2 regions of the Filifactor villosus genome follow, and region 1 is predicted to be linked to the other one. Evidence: predicted binding sites of a transcription regulator. Region 1 holds the regulator's gene; the other holds the start of a gene.

Region 1 (4,565 bases):
CCTATGTCATCGAAAAACTGAAGAGGATGAAACTGATAGATGATGACCTTCTTTCCAAGCACATTATCGAGTCCTGTCTATCCAAGGGTTTTTCGAAGGAGAAGATCAGGATGAAACTGTACTCCAAAGGCCTGTACAATGAGGAAGAGCAGATTCTTTCACAATATGTACCGCGAGATAGAGAAGAGGACAATGCCTATGCTGTGGCAAAGAAAAAATATAAGTCCCTTTCAACACTCCCTCCTATCGAAATAAAAAAGAAATTATATTCGACTTTAAGTTATCGAGGTTTCCGTTATGACTCGGTCAAAACCGCGGTAGAAAGGCTATTATCTGAAGAAAATTTTGATATTACCGATGAATAGTTCCCCTTGTTGTGATATAATAAGTAGGTTTTCACGGAATATGTTATAGAAAAGGGGTTATACTTTGAAAAAAGAAATTATACGCAATGTTGCAATTATAGCCCATGTAGATCATGGAAAAACGACCTTGGTCGATGCCCTGTTAAAACAGAGCGGGGTATTCAGACAAAACCAAGAGGTCGAAGATAGGGTAATGGATTCCAACGACTTGGAAAGAGAGCGGGGGATCACCATCTTATCCAAGAATACCGCAGTCCATTACAAAGATTACAAGATCAATATCATCGATACCCCGGGACATGCCGATTTCGGCGGAGAAGTAGAACGGATCTTAAAGATGGTGGACGGAGTCGTATTGGTCGTAGACGCATTTGAAGGCCCCATGCCTCAAACAAAGTTCGTTTTGAAAAAAGCTCTGGAGCTTAAACTTCCTTCCGTCATTTGTGTAAACAAGGTAGACAGACCCGAAGCGAGACTGACGGAAGTCGTGGACGAAGTCTTGGACTTATTTATCGAGTTGGATGCAAATGAAGAACAGTTGGATTCTCCCTTTATTTTTGCTTCCGCAAAAAATGGGATCTCAGGAAGACAACATGATGCCTTGGAAGAGTCCATGCAGAGTTTGTTCGAAACAATCATCCAAAACATACCTTGTCCGAGCGGAGATGAAGACGGTTACAGTAAGGTTTTGATCTCCACCATCGATTACAACGAATATGTAGGCAGAATCGGAATCGGCAAGGTAGAAAGCGGTACTATTTCGGTCGGCGATGAAATGTGGGTAACGAACTACGAGCAAAAGGACAAGTCTTATAAAGTCCGTATAGGAAAACTCTATGAATACGATGGTCTGAAACGTGTGGAAGTGTCCTCTTCAGGAACGGGAAGCATCGTAGCAATATCGGGAATAGAACAAATTGAGATCGGAGATACGATCACGACCGCTGATGACAAGACTCCTCTTCCCTTTGTCAAGATCTCCGAACCTACACTTGTCATGACTTTTTCCGTAAATAACGGACCTTTTGCAGGTCAGGAAGGAAAGTTCGTGACCTCTCGTCAGATCCGCGACAGACTGATGAAGGAGCTGAATACCAACGTATCTCTAAAGGTAGAGGATACTCAATCCGCGGATTCTTTCAGAGTTTCGGGAAGAGGAGAACTCCATCTTTCCATCTTGATGGAGCAGATGAGAAGAGAAGGCTACGAGATTATGGTCTCCAAGCCGGAAGTCCTTATGAAGGAAGATGAGAATGGCAAGGTGATGGAACCCATGGAGAGGGCTATCATCGATGTTCCGGAAGAATTTATGGGAGCTGTCATTGAAAAACTGGGAGCTCGAAAAGGTGAGATGGTCAATATGGTCCAGTCCAAGGGAGGATATACCCGGATTGAGTTTTTGATTCCTACGAGGGGAATGATAGGCTACCGCTCCGAATTTCTCACAGACACGAAGGGAAACGGTATTTTAAATACCCTTTTTGAAGGCCACGATTACCACAAGGGAGAGATTCCCAAAAGAAGCCAAGGTTCTCTTGTTTCGTTTGAAACCGGAGTTGCCGTAAGTTATGGTCTATATAATGCACAGGAGAGGGGAGTTCTCTTTGTTTCTCCCGGAGACAAAGTGTATGAAGGGATGGTTGTCGGTTCAAACGCAAAACCCATGGATATCGATGTCAACGTTTGCAAACGAAAGCAGGCTACCAATATGCGAGCTTCCGGTGCAGATGAGGCTCTTAGACTCTCTCCGCCCCGAAAAATGTCTTTGGAAGAAGCTCTGGAGTTTATTGAGCATGATGAGTTGATTGAGCTTACTCCCAAATCGATGAGGATTCGCAAGAAAATCTTGGATAAACAGCAACGAGCAAAGTCAAAAAATAAAAGTGTTTAACTCATATAAAAAGGTTGTAATTTTCTCTTAAACAGAGAAAATTACAACCTTTTTTCGACATTTATCCTTGTTGATACTATTCTCCGATAAAAATGCCATCCGCAGAAACAATGTAATCACTAAAGTACATACAAGTTTAACAGATTTCGGTTCTGTACGACCCAACAATTCAAACAGATAATAACAGCACTTGTCAAAGAACATCTCTGCGGATCAACAGCTTGATCTTTCCTAATATCGATACATTGTTGCTAATAATGGGTTCATAGGATTCATTTTCCGGTTGTAGGCGAATATGATCTTTTTCTTTATAAAAGCGTTTTACCGTCGTATATTCTCCATCGATCAATGCAACAACGATATCTCCATTTTTTGCAACTGTTGTTTTTTCTACAACGACGATATCTCCGTCATAGATACCCGCATCGTACATACTGTCGCCGGATATGTTTAAGATGAAATGGTCGTTATCGCTGATCCACTCCTTGGGGATCGGAAAATACTCATCGATATTCTCCACTGCAAGGATGGGTTGACCTGCCGTGACCTGACCGACGAGAGGGATATCGACCGTCTTCTTTTTCTCAAAGCCCATGCGCTCTACAGAATTTATCACTTCAATCGCTCTGGGCTTTGACGGATCTTTTCGAATGTATCCCTTATCCTGCAAACTCTTTAAACACGAATATGCAGTTGAAGTAGATCGGAACCCTATTTCAGAACATATTTCTCTTATGGAAGGAGGATATCCCTTCTCATCTACATTCTCAGATATATATTGTAAGGTCAGTCGTTCTTTTTCACTTAAATCGATAAACATACAAAAACCTCCTGATTCAATAATTTACTACATTATAGCAGACAAAGGAAAAAAAATCAAACAAATGTTCTTAATCTTATTGACACAGAACATTTGTTCTGATATTCTATAAATAGAACAAATGTTCTATTAAGACTTTGAAAGGAGAATTGCTATGACAAAGTATGAAACTAATCCTAAGATAAGAGTGAGGAATTATAGAAGAAAAAGAGAGGATTTAAAGAATAGACGTAGGATTTATATCGCGAGGATCATCCTGATCACTGTCGTCTGCTCGCTGTTATCGATGTCTATTGTATATGCCTTTAGCAACACACATAACAGTTCTGCTGATTCGAGAGAACCTATCGAGTTTTTGGTCCAACATGGAGACACTTTATGGAACATCTCTTTAAACTACAAGCCTGAAGGCATGGATACCAGAGAGTATATTCGCCAAATTATGTATGCAAATTCCATGAAGGATTCTCTCATCAAAGTAGGAGAAACGATCTATCTTCCACGTTAAGTCATTTTGCCGAACCGATTTTATGTTTTTTCTCAATTTATACTATGGCGATACCGCATAATTAGAAAAATCAGCATAAAACCACTTTTATAAGAAGAGTGAAATTCTTAAAGGTGTTGATTTAACAAACATTAGTATTTGATAAAACGGGAATTAAAATCAGACATTTGCCCCTGTACGGTATTTCCCCTATTGTTTATTGCGCTGTTGAGATCAACGATTTATATTTTATAGGAAAAGAAAGAGATTTGCATAGTCGCATAAAAAGATAAGATATCCTTTCTGTTGGAGAATAGTATTATATCGTGTTGTCTTATGCAACAAATGTTGTGGTTTATTGCCACCATAAGAATGCCTGTCTGAAACGTTTCAGAAGGCGTTCTTATGTTTTATACTATTATTGTGAATACGAACATCCAAAGGCGATCATCGAGAAACCTTTCTTCCTTGAATGGTCTTGATCGATTTCGCTACAGAAGATGTGATGATCAAACCAATAGCAATCGCTCCCGATATAAAGAAGGTCTCCACCCCTTTTTCAAGTCCCTTCTGATAGTCTTTCTGAACGAGCAGCAACATCGTTAAATAGAGGCCGGAACCGGGAACCAAGGGGATGATGCTAGGGATGATAAAGGCAGTGACAGGTTTTTTCATGATCCTCGAGAGAATTTCCGCTACTACACCTACACAGATTGATGACAGAAAAATGGAAAAGACAACTCCATTCCCGTTTTCATTCAAAAAAAGATAGACGATCCATCCGAAGGCACCTGAAAGTCCACAAAAGAACAATGTGTTTTTAGGAACATTAAAAAAAACGGCAAAACCTATGGTTCCCAAAAAAGAAAGAACAAAAGACAAGAATGCATTATCCATCTACAGAACCCCTCCAAACTTCATCCACATCAACAGACCACTACCCACACCGGTTGCAATGGCAATCGCCGTCATCATAGCCTCAAATCCCTTGGATACTCCGGA
Region 2 (4,565 bases), on a different contig from region 1:
CGACGTTCTTTTCGAGAGGCACATCGAAGATCTTCTCATACTCGGTGTCGATGCCCAGCCTGTCATAATACTTTCCCTCCTGCCAGTTTTCGAGGTAGACGACCATATCTATCACCTTGGAAGACTTCACCGCTCCCATTCCAAAGAGTTTCTGGATATCGAGCAGGCCGATCCCCCTAATTTCCATCAAATTTTTGGTCAGTTTAGGTGCTTGACCCACCAGGACTCCGTCCTCCAGCTTCTTGATCTCTACCACATCGTCCGCGATCAGTCTATGGCCTCTTCGAATCAGTTCCAAGGCGGTCTCGCTCTTTCCGACTCCGCTGGCCCCTTTGATCAGGATACCGATCCCGTCCACATCGACCAAGACCGCATGCATCACTTCCTTGGGCGCAATGATCTGATTCATATAGGTGACCAATTTGTTGATAAACATCGTGGTCGGAAGTTCACTGCACAAAAGATAACGGTTGTTCGTCTTTGCCGACTCTACAAACAGCGAAGTAGGCCTCATCCCTCTCGTTACAAAAAGAGCGGGGATCTCGTAGGAAAAAAACTTGTCCAACACTTCTCTTTGGGTCCTCTCGGACAAGGACATCAGGTAGGCGAACTCGACCTTTCCCATAACCTGGATCCTTTCTCTGGGGAAGTGCTCGTAAAAGCCTGCCAGCTGGATCCCCGGTCTGTTGATATCGGAGTTGTCAACAAAATAATCTCTGTCCTTGGGCTCCGCCATGATCTCTACGCCGAGATCCTTGACCATTCTCCTGACAGATATGTCCTTCTTCCATTCCAAATCCCTTCCCTCCCCTTCTTAGGAAAACACCGCACAAAGTCGAATTTCCGATTTTATAAAACACAAAGGTTTGTTATATCGACAGTTCCAAGAATTTCACCCTTCGTACAAAATTGATTTTATGCTGATGTTTTGAATGATGCAGTATCGCTTTAGATTTTTCCGTTTCTATTATCTCACACTTTCTCCGTCCTAACAATTTATTTGTTTTGTATTCTTTTGGAAATATTGCACAAAATATTACCCTCTTTCCACACCGTTTTATATCGGTATGTAAATGATTGATATCAATCTCACCGACTTCTCCAGGTCCATATCGTTTTGTGATGAGATAAATTTTCAACTATTGTGATTAAAAGGAAGATATAATGGTATAAGTAACTTATGAGAAACAACGGCCGTCATTCGACGGCAATTCGCAGTATCCTGCAGTATAAAATAATACAGTTATAGCAAAGGAGAGATTTTTATGAAAAAGGTAGTTATTTATACAAGTCCGACTTGTCATTTTTGCCACGAAGCAATGGATTACTTCAAGGAGAACAACATCGAGTATTCCGAAAAAGACATCAGCAAGGATCCCGAAGCAAGAAAATTCTTGATGAGCAATCGTATTATGGGTGTCCCGGCAATCTATATTGACGATGAACTTATTATGGGATTTGACAAGGCAAAGATTAATTCTCTTTTGGGACTTTAAGGATTCCATTCAAAAAAACCGTTCAAATCTTTCAAAAACTCTTGCAGGATGATCCGTCACGGCAAGAGTTTTTTTATGTAGAAAAGCAGGGGAAGATCCCCTGCTCCTTCTCCGTCCATCCTTTGGATGAGTAATACTATTCTCCAATAGAAGTGTAGTCATAGCCACATCTACAAACACAAAAATCCGTTTCAGCTCCTACAATACAAAGGATATTGAATCGATAGTTCCAATGGATAGAAACGGCCTAATCCTGTTCTACAGGGCCTTCTTCCGAAACTGTTTGATCTGTCTCCGGCATCTCTTCATCGATCTCCTGTTCCATATCCTCTCCATTCGACAAAATATGAGTTCTTATTTTCATCTCTATCTCATCTCTCAATTCCGCATTTTCAAGCAAAAACGTCTTTACATTCTCACGTCCCTGCCCCAACTTCGTATCGTTATAGGAATACCAGGCTCCCGCCTTTTCGATAACATCGAACTTTGCACCGAGATCTACGATCTCTCCCACCTTAGATATTCCTTCTCCGTACATAATATCGAACTCGGCCTGTCTAAACGGCGGAGCGACCTTGTTTTTGACGACCTTGACCTTGGTCCTGTTTCCGATGACTTCGTCTCCTTTTTTGATGGCATCCGAACGGCGAATATCCAGTCTTAGAGTTGAATAGAATTTCAAAGCCCTACCTCCCGTAGTTGTTTCGGGGCTGCCGAACATCACTCCTATCTTCTCTCTAAGCTGGTTGATAAAGATGGTCACAGTCTTAAAACGATTGATCGTTCCCGCAAGTTTTCGAAGAGCTTGAGACATCAAACGCGCCTGAAGTCCTACATGCGAATCTCCCATCTCTCCTTCGATCTCGGACCGAGGTACAAGGGCTGCAACGGAGTCGATGACCAGGATATCTATGATACCGCTCTTCACAAGGGATTCCGCAATCTCCAATGCCTGCTCTCCATTGTCCGGCTGTGAAATAATAAGATTGTCAATATCGACCCCCAGAGCCTTTGCATAAACAGGATCCAAAGCGTGCTCCGCATCGATGAACGCAGCCAAACCCCCTGCCTTCTGTGCCTCTGCAACGGCATGAAGAGCAACGGTCGTCTTTCCGGAAGATTCAGGCCCGTAGATCTCAACGATTCTTCCTCTGGGCAAACCACCCACTCCAAGAGCGAGATCCAATCCCAAAGAACCTGTCGATATCGTTTCGATATTCATCTTGACGTTATCGCCGAGCATCATGATAGAACCCTTACCGAAGTCCTTTTCTATCTTTGCCATCGTGGCATCAAGCGCCTTCTTCCTCTCCTCAAGACTTGGAGCATCGGTGTTTTTCTTGACATCTTTCTTATTCATAGCAACCTCCCCTGTATATCCTACTTAATTTTGCAAACATCCCAAATAATTTTTAGAACGTATGTTCTTTTTTATTATAGTGTTCCTATACTTCTTTGTCAACAGGAATTTTTATTTTCTCCCTTTATACAACTACAGACTTACTTTCGCAGGATCTCTTCTCTGTCAAAGCAGATCAAAACTAATCGAACACAAAACCCCTTCTCTTGCCAAGGAGTTTTGTCCTTTCATGTTGTCTTCTGTTCAAATTGACAGGTTGAGTGCTTTGAACTATGATATTCCAAGCTATCTTCGGATAATGACACCTTCCGCACACCTGACATTTCAAACGAAAAACACTGCCAATAGAGCATACCGATGCCGAAGAACTCAAACGCTCTTCGATATCACCCATGTCGATCCTCCATCCTATTTCAGGTATTGAGGAAACACTGTACAAGGATAAAATCCTTTTTCTCCTCTGAGTTTATAAAATATGATTATATCCTCTCATCCTCTGTGCAGCATTGATTCTATGCTGATTTTTCAAACGATGCGGCATTATCTCGGATCTTTTCTGCACCTATATCAAATCTTACTTCTGCACCGCGAGCAAGGGCTCAAATTCAGATCTCGGTGCCAGCTCGACAAGGGCGGGCTCGTACTTTCTCGATTCCTTGAGTTTATTGTCGTATCTGTGAATCACGGCAAAGGATATCCCCATGAACACCAATCCCGTAAAAAAGGACAGACCTTCCGACGCTCCGGTCTTATCTCCCAAGACCAAGTAGGATACTACTATTCCAAACATCAGGGCAAGCAACGGGATCCCATATGCGATCGCCGATGCCCGAAGCATATCGGGAGCAGTCATTTCAATGTAAACATAATCGCCTACCTCACACTCGATCATCCTGCGCGCCTTTACATCGACTTCCGGCTTCTTGCTTGAGCCGAGTTCGCAGGCACAACAGCTTCCACAGGCACTTTTACGCTTGACGTTTACAAGTGCGTAATCTTCTTTGATCTCTATCACTCGTCCCACTTCTCTCATTGTTCTTCAACTCCGTTTTTCTAACAAATTTTTATTCCCGCTACTAAGTATAGCAGACTTTCTCTTTATTTCCAAATCCGAGAAAAAAGATATCCCGTCGCAAACTTCCGAAGTCGCTCCTCACCTTATTATTTATATCAACCTTCCTTGATAAAACAAGTGTCTTTATATAAAGAGTTCCCCGACTCCATACCGCCTTCTCACACCTTAACATATGTCCAAATACTTTTTGTGTTTGTGGAGATTTATATATCCCCGTTTCATCGTATTCCGGGGAGATACTGTACAATTATAGAGAACAGAACGAAGCCTCTTTCACACAAAAAGTAAACTTCTTGGAATTGTCGATTTCACAAAATCTCTACACTGTATAAAACAACAAAAACAAGACCCCTCCATCAATACTCCGCTACTTATTGTTTATACCCCCGAGAAAAGATTATATTACAAGAAAAACAAAGTTTGCTTCAAAAATCTTTCATTTTTCGGGAGCGAAAAAGACGGCGGAAATATCCGCCGCCCTTTTCAAGAGGTTTTTATGAAAACAAAAACAACGATATAAGCAGTGCTACGCCTTCGGCTCTGTTTTCGATCCGCTCACAAATTCAATTTGAAACCCTGCCGAAAGATCCTTCCTCTATCCTGTACCCTTCTAACCTACACCGTCATACCATCC

Evidence for each region. Region 1 encodes LexA, which represses DNA repair genes until DNA is damaged. Its sites were predicted from a motif close to AGAACANNTGTTCT; they were not measured.
Region 2: the regulator LexA is predicted to act here: its motif matches at 2,911-2,924, upstream of recA (recombinase RecA).

What each region holds. Positions count from the first base shown of each region.
Region 1 covers NZ_JBHSHL010000014.1:154,827-159,391, reverse strand. Annotated here, with positions in the region: gene ACFO4R_RS04520 (regulatory protein RecX) at 1-365, shown strand, start outside; gene typA (translational GTPase TypA) at 430-2,256, shown strand; gene lexA (transcriptional repressor LexA) at 2,450-3,076, opposite strand; gene ACFO4R_RS04505 (LysM peptidoglycan-binding domain-containing protein) at 3,231-3,584, shown strand; gene ACFO4R_RS04500 (threonine/serine exporter family protein) at 4,011-4,460, opposite strand; gene ACFO4R_RS04495 (threonine/serine exporter family protein) at 4,461-4,565, opposite strand, start outside.
Region 2 covers NZ_JBHSHL010000022.1:6,229-10,793, reverse strand. Annotated here, with positions in the region: gene hprK (HPr(Ser) kinase/phosphatase) at 1-796, opposite strand, end outside; gene ACFO4R_RS06105 (glutaredoxin family protein) at 1,266-1,496, shown strand; gene recA (recombinase RecA) at 1,744-2,856, opposite strand; gene ACFO4R_RS06095 (SoxR reducing system RseC family protein) at 3,431-3,889, opposite strand; gene ACFO4R_RS06090 (hypothetical protein) at 4,542-4,565, opposite strand, start outside.